Regions from separate parts of the Bacillus sp. NPDC077027 genome, predicted to be linked through region 1. Evidence: riboswitches for the same ligand, from Rfam matches in the RefSeq annotation. Region 1 holds a riboswitch; each other region holds the start of a gene.
What was found. A riboswitch is a leader RNA that binds a small molecule or an ion and turns the genes downstream of it on or off. The one in region 1 is predicted to bind S-adenosylmethionine.
Positions count from the first base shown of each region.

Region 2: it holds a riboswitch for S-adenosylmethionine, as region 1 does, so the genes downstream of both, ACQKEZ_RS09055 (substrate-binding domain-containing protein) here and mtnK (S-methyl-5-thioribose kinase) in region 1, are expected to answer to the same signal.
Region 3: it holds a riboswitch for S-adenosylmethionine, as region 1 does, so the genes downstream of both, ACQKEZ_RS09315 (5-methyltetrahydropteroyltriglutamate--homocysteine S-methyltransferase) here and mtnK (S-methyl-5-thioribose kinase) in region 1, are expected to answer to the same signal.

Region 1 covers NZ_JBNNIO010000003.1:389,433-392,712, forward strand. The annotation lists gene mtnA (S-methyl-5-thioribose-1-phosphate isomerase) at 1-712, opposite strand, end outside; gene mtnK (S-methyl-5-thioribose kinase) at 719-1,912, opposite strand; SAM riboswitch class I at 1,989-2,147, opposite strand; gene ACQKEZ_RS12460 (pyridoxal phosphate-dependent aminotransferase) at 2,311-3,280, shown strand, end outside.
Region 2 covers NZ_JBNNIO010000002.1:683,062-686,341, reverse strand. The annotation lists gene ACQKEZ_RS09060 (right-handed parallel beta-helix repeat-containing protein) at 1-830, shown strand, start outside; SAM riboswitch class I at 1,317-1,425, shown strand; gene ACQKEZ_RS09055 (substrate-binding domain-containing protein) at 1,606-2,724, shown strand; gene ACQKEZ_RS09050 (sugar ABC transporter ATP-binding protein) at 2,784-3,280, shown strand, end outside.
Region 3 covers NZ_JBNNIO010000002.1:736,983-740,262, reverse strand. The annotation lists gene ACQKEZ_RS09320 (hypothetical protein) at 1-123, shown strand, start outside; gene ACQKEZ_RS09315 (5-methyltetrahydropteroyltriglutamate--homocysteine S-methyltransferase) at 199-1,320, opposite strand; SAM riboswitch class I at 1,400-1,514, opposite strand; gene ACQKEZ_RS09310 (gluconate:H+ symporter) at 1,596-2,915, opposite strand; gene ACQKEZ_RS09305 (four-carbon acid sugar kinase family protein) at 2,968-3,280, opposite strand, start outside.

The sequences.
Region 1 (3,280 bases):
CAACGATCACTGCTGATATTTGTTTTTCTTTCATCGTATGAGATGCCATGTTATCTGTAATTAATGTGACATCCACTCCGCCTTGCATTAGCTCCCAAGCTGTGAGGCGAGCACCTTGCAGGACAGGACGTGTTTCGCAAGCATAAATGTGGAGGTCGAGATTTTTCTTCTTTGCTAAATAAAACGGAGCAAGTGCTGTCCCATAACGACTTGTTGCAATAGAACCTGCATTGCAAATGGTCATGATCCTATCACCAGATTTAAATAGCTGGAGAGCATTTTGCCCAATTTGACGGCATGTCTCCTCATCTTCAATTTGGATTTGAATGGCTTCGTGCACAAGGTCTGTTTTGGCAGCATTCACTGAAGCAGCGCGTGTAATGCGCTGTGCAAGACGTTCTAACGCCCAGGCTAGATTCACTGCTGTTGGACGAGAGCTATTTAAGTATTTTTTGATGTGCAAAACCTCATTTTTGAATACATCCATATCTTCTGTGTCAATCTGTTGTGCACTGAGTGCCAGCCCAAAAGCGGCTGTGATTCCAATGGCTGGAGCCCCGCGAACCTTCAATGTCACGATGGCGTCATATACATCCTCTTTTGTGTTTAAATACTCATACTCTGTTACCTTAGGTAATTTTTGTTGATTTAATATTTTAATGGCGTTTTCTTCCCACTCTACTGAACGGGGGACTTCAAATGATTCAGACAAAACCCGTCACTCCTTTACAGATTGTTGGAATAATGCGACGAGGTCAGACGCTCTTTCCACTGTTTCGTATTGTTTGATAAATGTTTTTCCTAATGAGAGAGCTACTTTCTTTTGTGCAATGCGCTTATTTTGCGGCTCGATGGTATCAAGATCGGCAGCATGGGCAAGGCCGATTGTGCGGCGAACCAATTCACAGCCAGCAAAACCTGTCGCTTCTTTCAAAATGCGGTCAAATGTTTTTTGTAAAAAGCTGTCTGAGATGCTAAAGGCTTCAATGCTATCCTCTTTCCAAGCTTTCGTAAATACTTCTATAAACGTTGTCCACACATTTTCGACGTGATCCAAAAGTGGCTTTTGCTCATCCTCGTTCTCGCGTGATAAAGCACTAATGAATAAGTTTGCAATAAAGTGCCCGATATCAAATCCAAAAGGACCATAAAACGCAAATTCTGGATCAATTACTTTTGTTTCATGTTCATTTGCAAAAATACTACCTGTATGGAGATCACCATGAACGAGTGTTTCGGCAGATGTGAGGAAAATTCGCTTGAGCTCAGCAGCCTTTGCCAGTAGCTCTAAATCAGCCCACAGTTTTTCTGCTTCTTCTCTTAGTTCTTCTTCAAAATCATTTGTGTTACTATCAAAAAAAGGATCTGTAAAGACAAGCTTTTCTGTGATATCACAAAGATCAGGGTTGGTGAATTGTTTGACAAACTGTTTTTTTAATTTAGGATCAGTAGCAAAATCCGATGAGTAAAACAGGGTTTTTCCTAAAAATTCGCCAATATGATCAGAAAGTTTCGGATAATTTTTTCCGACAATTAGCCCTTTTCTGACGATTTCAAGGTGTGATAGATCTTCCATCGCTGTCACCGCAAGTGTTGTATCAGAGTAATATACTTCTGGAACGAGGTGTGCTACATATTCAGATTGTTTGATTAAAGCTGAACTTTCAATTCGCGCCCGATCCAGTGCTAGAGGCCAGCTTTCTCCAACGACTTTTGCATATGGTAAAGCTTGTTTAATGATTAATCCTTTTTGGTGATCATGATCATAAAGATGAAAGACATAGTTTAAGTTTCCGTCTCCAATTTCAGTACATGTAAGCTTGCTGCTACCCTGCAGTAATCCAAGTTTTATGGCGAGAGCAACCGCCGAGCTTTCAGTTAATTCTTCATAGGATGCTGTTAGTGTTGCCAATTGTTTTCCCTCCAAATCATATAAAAAAGCCTCTTTCTCCTGAGAGAAAGAGGCTTTTATGTGTATGCTTAAGCCTCTCCTATCTCTCAGATATGAATCTGATGGAATTAGCACCGTGCCTTACAAGACTGTTGTCTTGGCGCTGATATAGCTGCGCCCCACTTTGCAGTGGTATTAATGGTCGGTTGCTGTTGGGGTCAAAAGGCCAATTCCCTCGCCCAACTCTCGATAAGAGAAAAATCAAATGAAGTTTTCAAAAAATAAACGCATTTCTTAATACATGATATTATCAGAGCATATCTTCTGCTGTCAATCATTTTTCAAAATACCTTTACAATGAATCAATGAATCCATTACAGTGAATGTATCATGATGTAACTTGAATAGAAGGTGAATAAATGGAATTTCAACAATCAGACATATTAAAAAAATTACCAGAACAATTTTTTGCGTCATTGGTTCAAAAAGTACAGGCAAAGGTGAAGGCAGGCCATGATGTGATCAATTTAGGACAAGGAAATCCTGATCAGCCGACACCGGCACATATTGTAAGTGCTATGCAGGAAGCAGTCGAAAAACCAGAAAACCATCAATATTCTTCTTTTAGAGGAACGGCTAAGCTAAAAGCTGCTGCTGCTGAGTTTTATCATAGAGAATATGGGGTTCAGCTTGACCCAGTAGAAGAGATCGCCATATTATTTGGAGGCAAAGCAGGGTTAGTTGAATTGCCACAATGCCTTCTGAATCCAGGCGATACGGTGCTTGTTCCAGATCCAGGTTATCCTGATTACTGGTCAGGTGTTGTATTAGCCGGGGCTGACATGGCATTTATGCCACTTCTTGAAGAGAATGCTTTTCTACCAGACTATGATAAGCTCTCAGTTGAACTGAAAGAAAAGGCGAAGCTCATGTACTTAAATTATCCGAATAATCCGACGGGAGCAGTGGCAACAGCTGATTTTTTTGAAAAAACAATTACGCTTGCCAAAGAAAACGGTATTTGTGTAGTGCATGATTTTGCTTATGGAGGCATCGGATTTGATGGAGAGAAGCCAGTAAGCTTTTTGCAAACGGAAGGCGCAAAGGAGACCGGAATTGAAATTTATACATTGTCCAAAACATACAATATGGCAGGCTGGAGAGTCGGCTTTGCAGCTGGAAACGCATCTGTGATTGAAGCCATTCAACTGTATCAGGATCATATGTTTGTTTCTCTGTTTAAAGCAACTCAAGATGCAGCGGCAGTAGCTCTTTTAGGTAGTCAAGAGTGTGTTAGAACGCAAAATGACCGCTATGAAAAAAGAAGGAATGCTTGGATTAAGGCATGCCGTGAGATTGGCTGGGAAGTAACAGCTCCAAAAGGATCAT
Region 2 (3,280 bases), on a different contig from region 1:
GGAATTTAGTGGAACGATTAAAGCTTGGTGCAAGTGAAGCAGTTGTGTTAAACGGCAATGTCACCAAATTTCGTATAACCGATAATATTGTGAGACGATCAGATAATATTGGTATAGATTTAATCGGCTTTGAGAAGACAGCGCCAACCACAGCTTATGATCAGGTACGAAATGGTGTTGTATCTAAAAACAAAGTATATGAAATTTCCAGCTATGGAAACCCAGCGTACGGAAAGGAATTTTCCGCAGGTGGGATTTATGTCGACGGTGGAAAAGACATTGTGATTGAACACAATATCACACATCACAATGACATCGGAATTGAGGTGACAAGTGAGCATAAAGGGAAAATGGCAGAGAATGTCCGCATCCAATATAATCAGGTCTATCTCAATCGTTTTACAGGCATTTCGATTGGAGGCTATGATGAAAAAAGGGGCGGCACTTCTTATTCAACGATCTCACATAATGTTCTGTATAAAAATGATACAGCTGGTTTAGATGGCGGGCAATTCTTGATGCAATACAAATCAGTGCATAATAAAGTGACGAAAAATATCATGACGGCAAGCTCATCCCATTTTTTGATTGTCAATCTGTATCAAGTGAATGAGAAAAATCTATTTCAAAAAAACGTCTACGATGATCGGCAGGGGGCGGCTAAGTCAAAATGGGTATGGAAAGGAAAGGAGCTGAACGGGTATCAAATATACCGCAAAAAAAGCGGGCAAGATAAAGGTTCAGCATATCTTAATCCTTTATATATCAATGAAAAAAAATATGATTTTCGCTTGAAGTCAACATCACCTGCCAAAAAAATTGTTGAGTAGATAATAGGGTTTTTTGAAGGAACGATAAAAAGGCTAAACAATTAAGTGGAAGTGACAGAAAATGTACTTCCCGAACTGTCAGTTCAGGTGATCATTGTTTGAAAGACCAAGACCAGCCTAGCCAAATTTTCTCGATTCAGATGACATCTCATGATAAAACAGATCGAACTCATAAGGGATGTTGTCTTTGATGACAGCCCTAGTGCATGATCAGTGATTTGAATAAGGTTGGTCTCAGAATGAGTATGTTGAACGGCATTCATCAAAAAAGTCTGTTCATAACGGTACAAAACAAATTCAGCAAACATCATTCAGTACATTATCACTTCCAAATACTACCTGGCGGCTCAATGCTGTCAGGCTTTTTTAACTTTCTGTTCATGCAATTAAATGGGAATTTTGAAAATATTCTAAAAGGTTATTGACAATCCTTTAGTCCCCTATTAAAGTAAAGAGTACATTTGAACATGACAATTTGATAGTATTCTCTTATCAAGAGAGGCAGAGGGACTGGCCCGATGATGCCCGGCAACCGTTTCTAATTAGAAATTGGTGCTAATTCCTGCAAAGCTCAAGTAGCTTTGACAGATAAGAGAGGAAGACTTCCCGATAAATATCCATCTTTGACGGTAATGAAACCTCTCTTAATCAAGAGAGGTTTTTTTGTGTCTTATGACAAATATGGATACCTCATGTGGGTGAAAACCTGACAACTATTTACCCTAGTTTTCAGATGTGAAAAATAATAATAAACAACTTAAGGGGGAACTTAGGAATGAAACTTCGTTTATGGAAATCATCCATCTTGTTACTCATTGTCTTTACTTTAGTGTTAACTGGTTGTGGGGCGGGCTCAAGCGCAGGCTCAAAAGCGAAATCAAATGAAAAGGTGTCATTTGACAATGTGCCGAAACGGTTTGCAAAAGGACAGGGAGCAAAAATCAAAGTCATTCGAAAAATTGGCGGTGACGATCACACTGCACAATTTTTAGCTGGAGCAAAAGCAGAAGGAGAAGAAATGGGTTTTACAGTGGATGTGTATACAGCTAACGGAGACACAGCAAAATTCCATGATGCGATTGCGCAAGCACTTGAAGAAAACTATGACGGCATCATTATTTCACATGGTGACGATGACGCAACGGTTACTGATGTAAAAAAGTTAGCTGAGAAAGGAATTCCGGTGGTCGCATTTGACTCCAATCCTAAGCTCAAAGACATAAAAGGTGTGACAGTCACATCTCAGGATGATGAACAGCTTGCTAAACTTTCACTTGATTCACTTGTTTCTGATTTTAAAGGAAAGGCAAACATCGCTTATTTATGGGTAGATGGATTTCCACCAATGGTGAGACGCAACAAAGTATATAAAGAAACCCTTGAGAAAAATCCAGGCATTAAAGAGCTTGATCGCTTTGGGATTGCCTCATCCGATACATCTGTTCAAACGCAAAATGCAGTAGCTGCCATGCTGAATAAATATCCAAAGGGTAAACTTGATGCCATCTTTGCTACTTGGGATGCATTTGCAATCGGTGCTGCACGTGCATTAAAGGAGGCAGGCAGAACAGAAGTGAAAATCTACGGGATTGATGTATCAAATGCCGATCTTCAGGAAATGCAAGCAAAGGACAGCCCTTGGAAATATACAGCGGCGGTTGATCCCAAGCTCATTGGTGCTGTTAATCTAAGAATTTTAGCGAAGAAATTAGCAGGTGAAGATACGCCTGCATCATTCGACCTTGAGGCTTCACTCATTTCACAAAAGCAGCTACAAGACGCAGGCAAGGCAGTGAACATGGTGAACCTTGCTGAAGAAGTCAAAGGCTTTGGAACTTCGACAGCATTTGAAGAAGATTGGATCAAAACATTGAAGGGACATTACGCTAAATAACACCAATTGCACTCTCTTCTAAGCAGAGAGTGCTTCGTTTTTCAAAAAGGAGGATCAATATGTCAACGCCACTTGTAAATATGAAGCAAATATCGATCGAATTCCCTGGGGTCAAAGCGCTTGATCGAGTTGATTTCACACTCCAAAAAGGCACAGTTCACGCCCTGATTGGAGCAAATGGCGCTGGTAAATCCACCTTAATGAAGGTATTGGCAGGCGCACATCAGCATTACGAGGGAATTATTCAAATCAATGGGGAAAAACAAACAATCCGCTCACCGAAGGAATCCACTCTATACGGGGTGCAGACCGTGTATCAAGAGGTTGATACCGCACTTGTCCCGTATTTGACGGTTGGAGAGAACATGCTTATACACGAACTGGAACACAAACAGTTTGTCAGATGGAAGGAGCTACATCACAAAGCAACTAGCATCTTGAAGGAGATGCAAATAGACGTTTCCTCCAAAAGGCTTGTGAGCGAATTGACACTAGCAGAAAAACAGATGGTACTCATTGCTAAAGCCGTATCTACTAAGTGCAGTATCTTAATTTT
Region 3 (3,280 bases), on a different contig from region 1:
ACAGCAGTTGGACTCCTTCTCGTCTTGGTTCTACTGAATAAATGGTTTGTGCGCTACATTATCACGAAACGCATGAAGAAAGAACTGTCACAAGAGAATATCGTATCAAGATTGCGAAACTAAGAAAAGAACTGCCTAATGGCGGTTCTTTTTTGTATCAAAAAAGCCCTAAGCCATGACGGCTTAGGACCAGCTGTTTTATTTCCACACTTGATTTGCAATCTCGATCACATGACGCAGCTTTTCCCATTGCTGTTCTTCTGTTAACAGATTGCCTTCCTCCGTTGATGCGAATCCGCATTGTGGACTCAAACAAATCTGGTTGATATCCACATATTGCGCTGCTTCCTCAATGCGTTTTTTGATATTCTCTACAGGCTCAAGCTCACCATATTTTGATGTGACCAGTCCAAGAACGATCTGTAAATTTGGGTTCTTCACATAACGGAGTGGTTCAAAGCCACCAGAACGGTCATCATCAAATTCAAGGAACAGACCATCTAAATCTAAGCCGTCAAAAATCGTTTCTGCTGCTGCTTCATAGCCGCCTTCTGCTGCCCAAGTGGACTTGAAGTTGCCACGGCAAATGTGCATGGTCACAATTAAATCATCTGGGCGATCTGCAACAGCTTCGTTGATTGTTTTCGCAAAGGATTCACGAAGTTCGTCTGCTTCACGGCCAAATGCTTTTATTTGTTCATGTCCTTTTTCGGAGAAGAAAACGGCCCATGCTGTGTCATCCAACTGAATGTAACGACAACCCGCATCATAAAAGGCACGAATCGCTTTTTTATAAGCCTGGGCAACATCATGATGGAAGTCTTCGAGGTTATCATAGACATCGCCATCTAATTTTCCTCTGAAAAAGAGCATATTCGGACTTGGAATGGTCATTTTCGCTGTATGGTCACCAGCAATGCTGTGTAGGAAGCGATAATCCTCCAGCATTGGGTGATCTGTGAAGTCGATCTTACCAGAGACTTTAATACCCCTTGCTTTTGTTGTTGTATTGTGGAATTTTATGCCGTTTTCAGCTTCAAATCCTTCGACTCCATCCAGTCCTTCTAAGAAATCGAAGTGCCACCATGCACGTCTGAACTCACCATCTGTGACAACCTCTAATCCAATTTCCTTTTGCTTTTCGACAATACGGGTAATTTCTTCATTTTCGATTTGACGAAGCTGTTCTGCTGTAATGGCCCCTTCAGCCTTCTGTTGCCTTGCTTCTTTGATTCGTTCTGAACGGAGCAAGCTTCCCACCTGATCTGCTCGAAATGGTGGTTTCGTTGTTTTTTTACCTGTTGTTTGTACTTGTGTCATATGAAATCCCTTCTTTCGTTAAATTCAAATAAAAAAGCTCTCCCTCTGGATAAGGAAGAGCATATATTGCAATATCTCTGCCTTATCTTCAAACAAGTATGTACACTTGTTTTAGGAATTAGCACCATTCTGTTCCGAGGAACAGCGGTTGCCGGGCTTCATAGGGCCAGTCCCTCCACCACTCTTAATAAGGTTACCTTTGATTCAATTTTCTTAATAAACACAATTATTCATATTTTCTATGGAAAAGTCAATGGTTTTCATCATTTATTTTTTTATATCAACAAATCAGCAATTAAAACACCAGCTAGTCCAACAAGGGAAAGGATGGTGACCATCATTGTCCATGTCTTAAAGGTTTGTGCAATAGATAGATTGAAATATTCCTTGTAAATCCAGAAGCCTGCATCGTTTACATGAGAGAAAGTGATACTTCCTGCACCTGTTGCAATGACCATGAGCTCAGGGCTGACCCCCGTTAAGCTGATGAGTGGAGCGGAAATTCCAGCCGCAGTTAAGCCTGCAACCGTGGCAGATCCAAGAGATACCCGTAGAACTGCTGCAATCAACCACGTTAATAGTAGTGGTGATAATGTGCTCCCATTCATCATACTGGCAATATATTGGTCGACGCCGCTATCTATCAATACTTGTTTAAATGCGCCGCCTCCTGCGATAATTAATAAAATCATTGCAATCGATCCGATGGAATCTGTAATGGACTTCATGACTTCTTGCATCTTCTTACCTCGTCCAATTCCAAACGTATAGATGGCAAGAAGGACTGAAATCAGTAAAGCAATCGCTGGTTCGCCTAAAAATTCTGCCGTTGGCAAAAGCGGTGAAGAAGGGAAGAAAATTTCCAAAAATGCTTTACATGTCATCAGTAAAACAGGCAGAACAGCTGTAAATAGACTGATGCCAAAACTCGGCATTTCTTCCTCTGAGAATTCCATTGGGTTAAATAAATTTTTAGGGATGTGCGCATGTAGTTGATCTTTCTTAAACAGTTTTGTAAACAATAGTCCACCAATCAGAACGGCTGGAATGGCTAAAATAATACCAATTAATAAGGTTTGTCCCATATTTGCTTTGAACACGTTTGCGATGGCAGTCGGCCCTGGGTGAGGGGGGAGGAAGCCATGTGTCGTAATGAGTGCAGCGACAAGCGGCATGCCCACATATAGAACAGGAAGTCTTGCTGCTTGTGCGATTGTAAAGACAAGTGGAATTAAGATGATGAATCCGGTTTCATAAAAGAGAGCAATCCCAATCACAAATCCTGTTAGCATCGTTGCCCATTGAATTTTTCCGATTCCAAATTTATCAATTAAGGTCATGGCAATTCGCTGAGCACCGCCTGAGTCAGCCATTAACTTACCAAGCATTGCGCCAAAACCAAGCACAAGTGCTAAGTGGCCTAGTGTGCTACCTAGTCCGCTTTCGACGGAGGCAACGGCTTCGAGTGGTGACATGCCTTCAAGTACAGCAACAATAAGTGACACAATAATCAATGATATGAAAGCGTTTAACTTGAAGACAACCATCAACAATAGCAATAATAAAACGCCAAGTCCGATAAAGACAAGAGACATGATCTTTCCTCCTTTGTTTTGCAGAAGGGAAGCAGAAATGCTTCCCTATGTTTTATCCTTCAAGTATCTCTACTGCTTGTTTTAAAGTATCAATTGAACCAACATTTCCTGGGAAAATCACGTATGAGATAAATGGAAACTTACTTTCTTCACCAGTTTGCCAGACTGGGATTCCAGGTCTAATTTGTCCTGCAACGGTAGCACGTTTGACACGAAGTCCTCTTGTACCGATATCACTAGAAGTGATACCACCTTTAGCAATCAGGTATTTCGGGCGAATGCTTAATCGCTGGACAATACTTGTGACAGCATCACTAATTTGAATCGACAGTTTTAATTCTTCTTCTTTTTGATTGTCTCCGAGA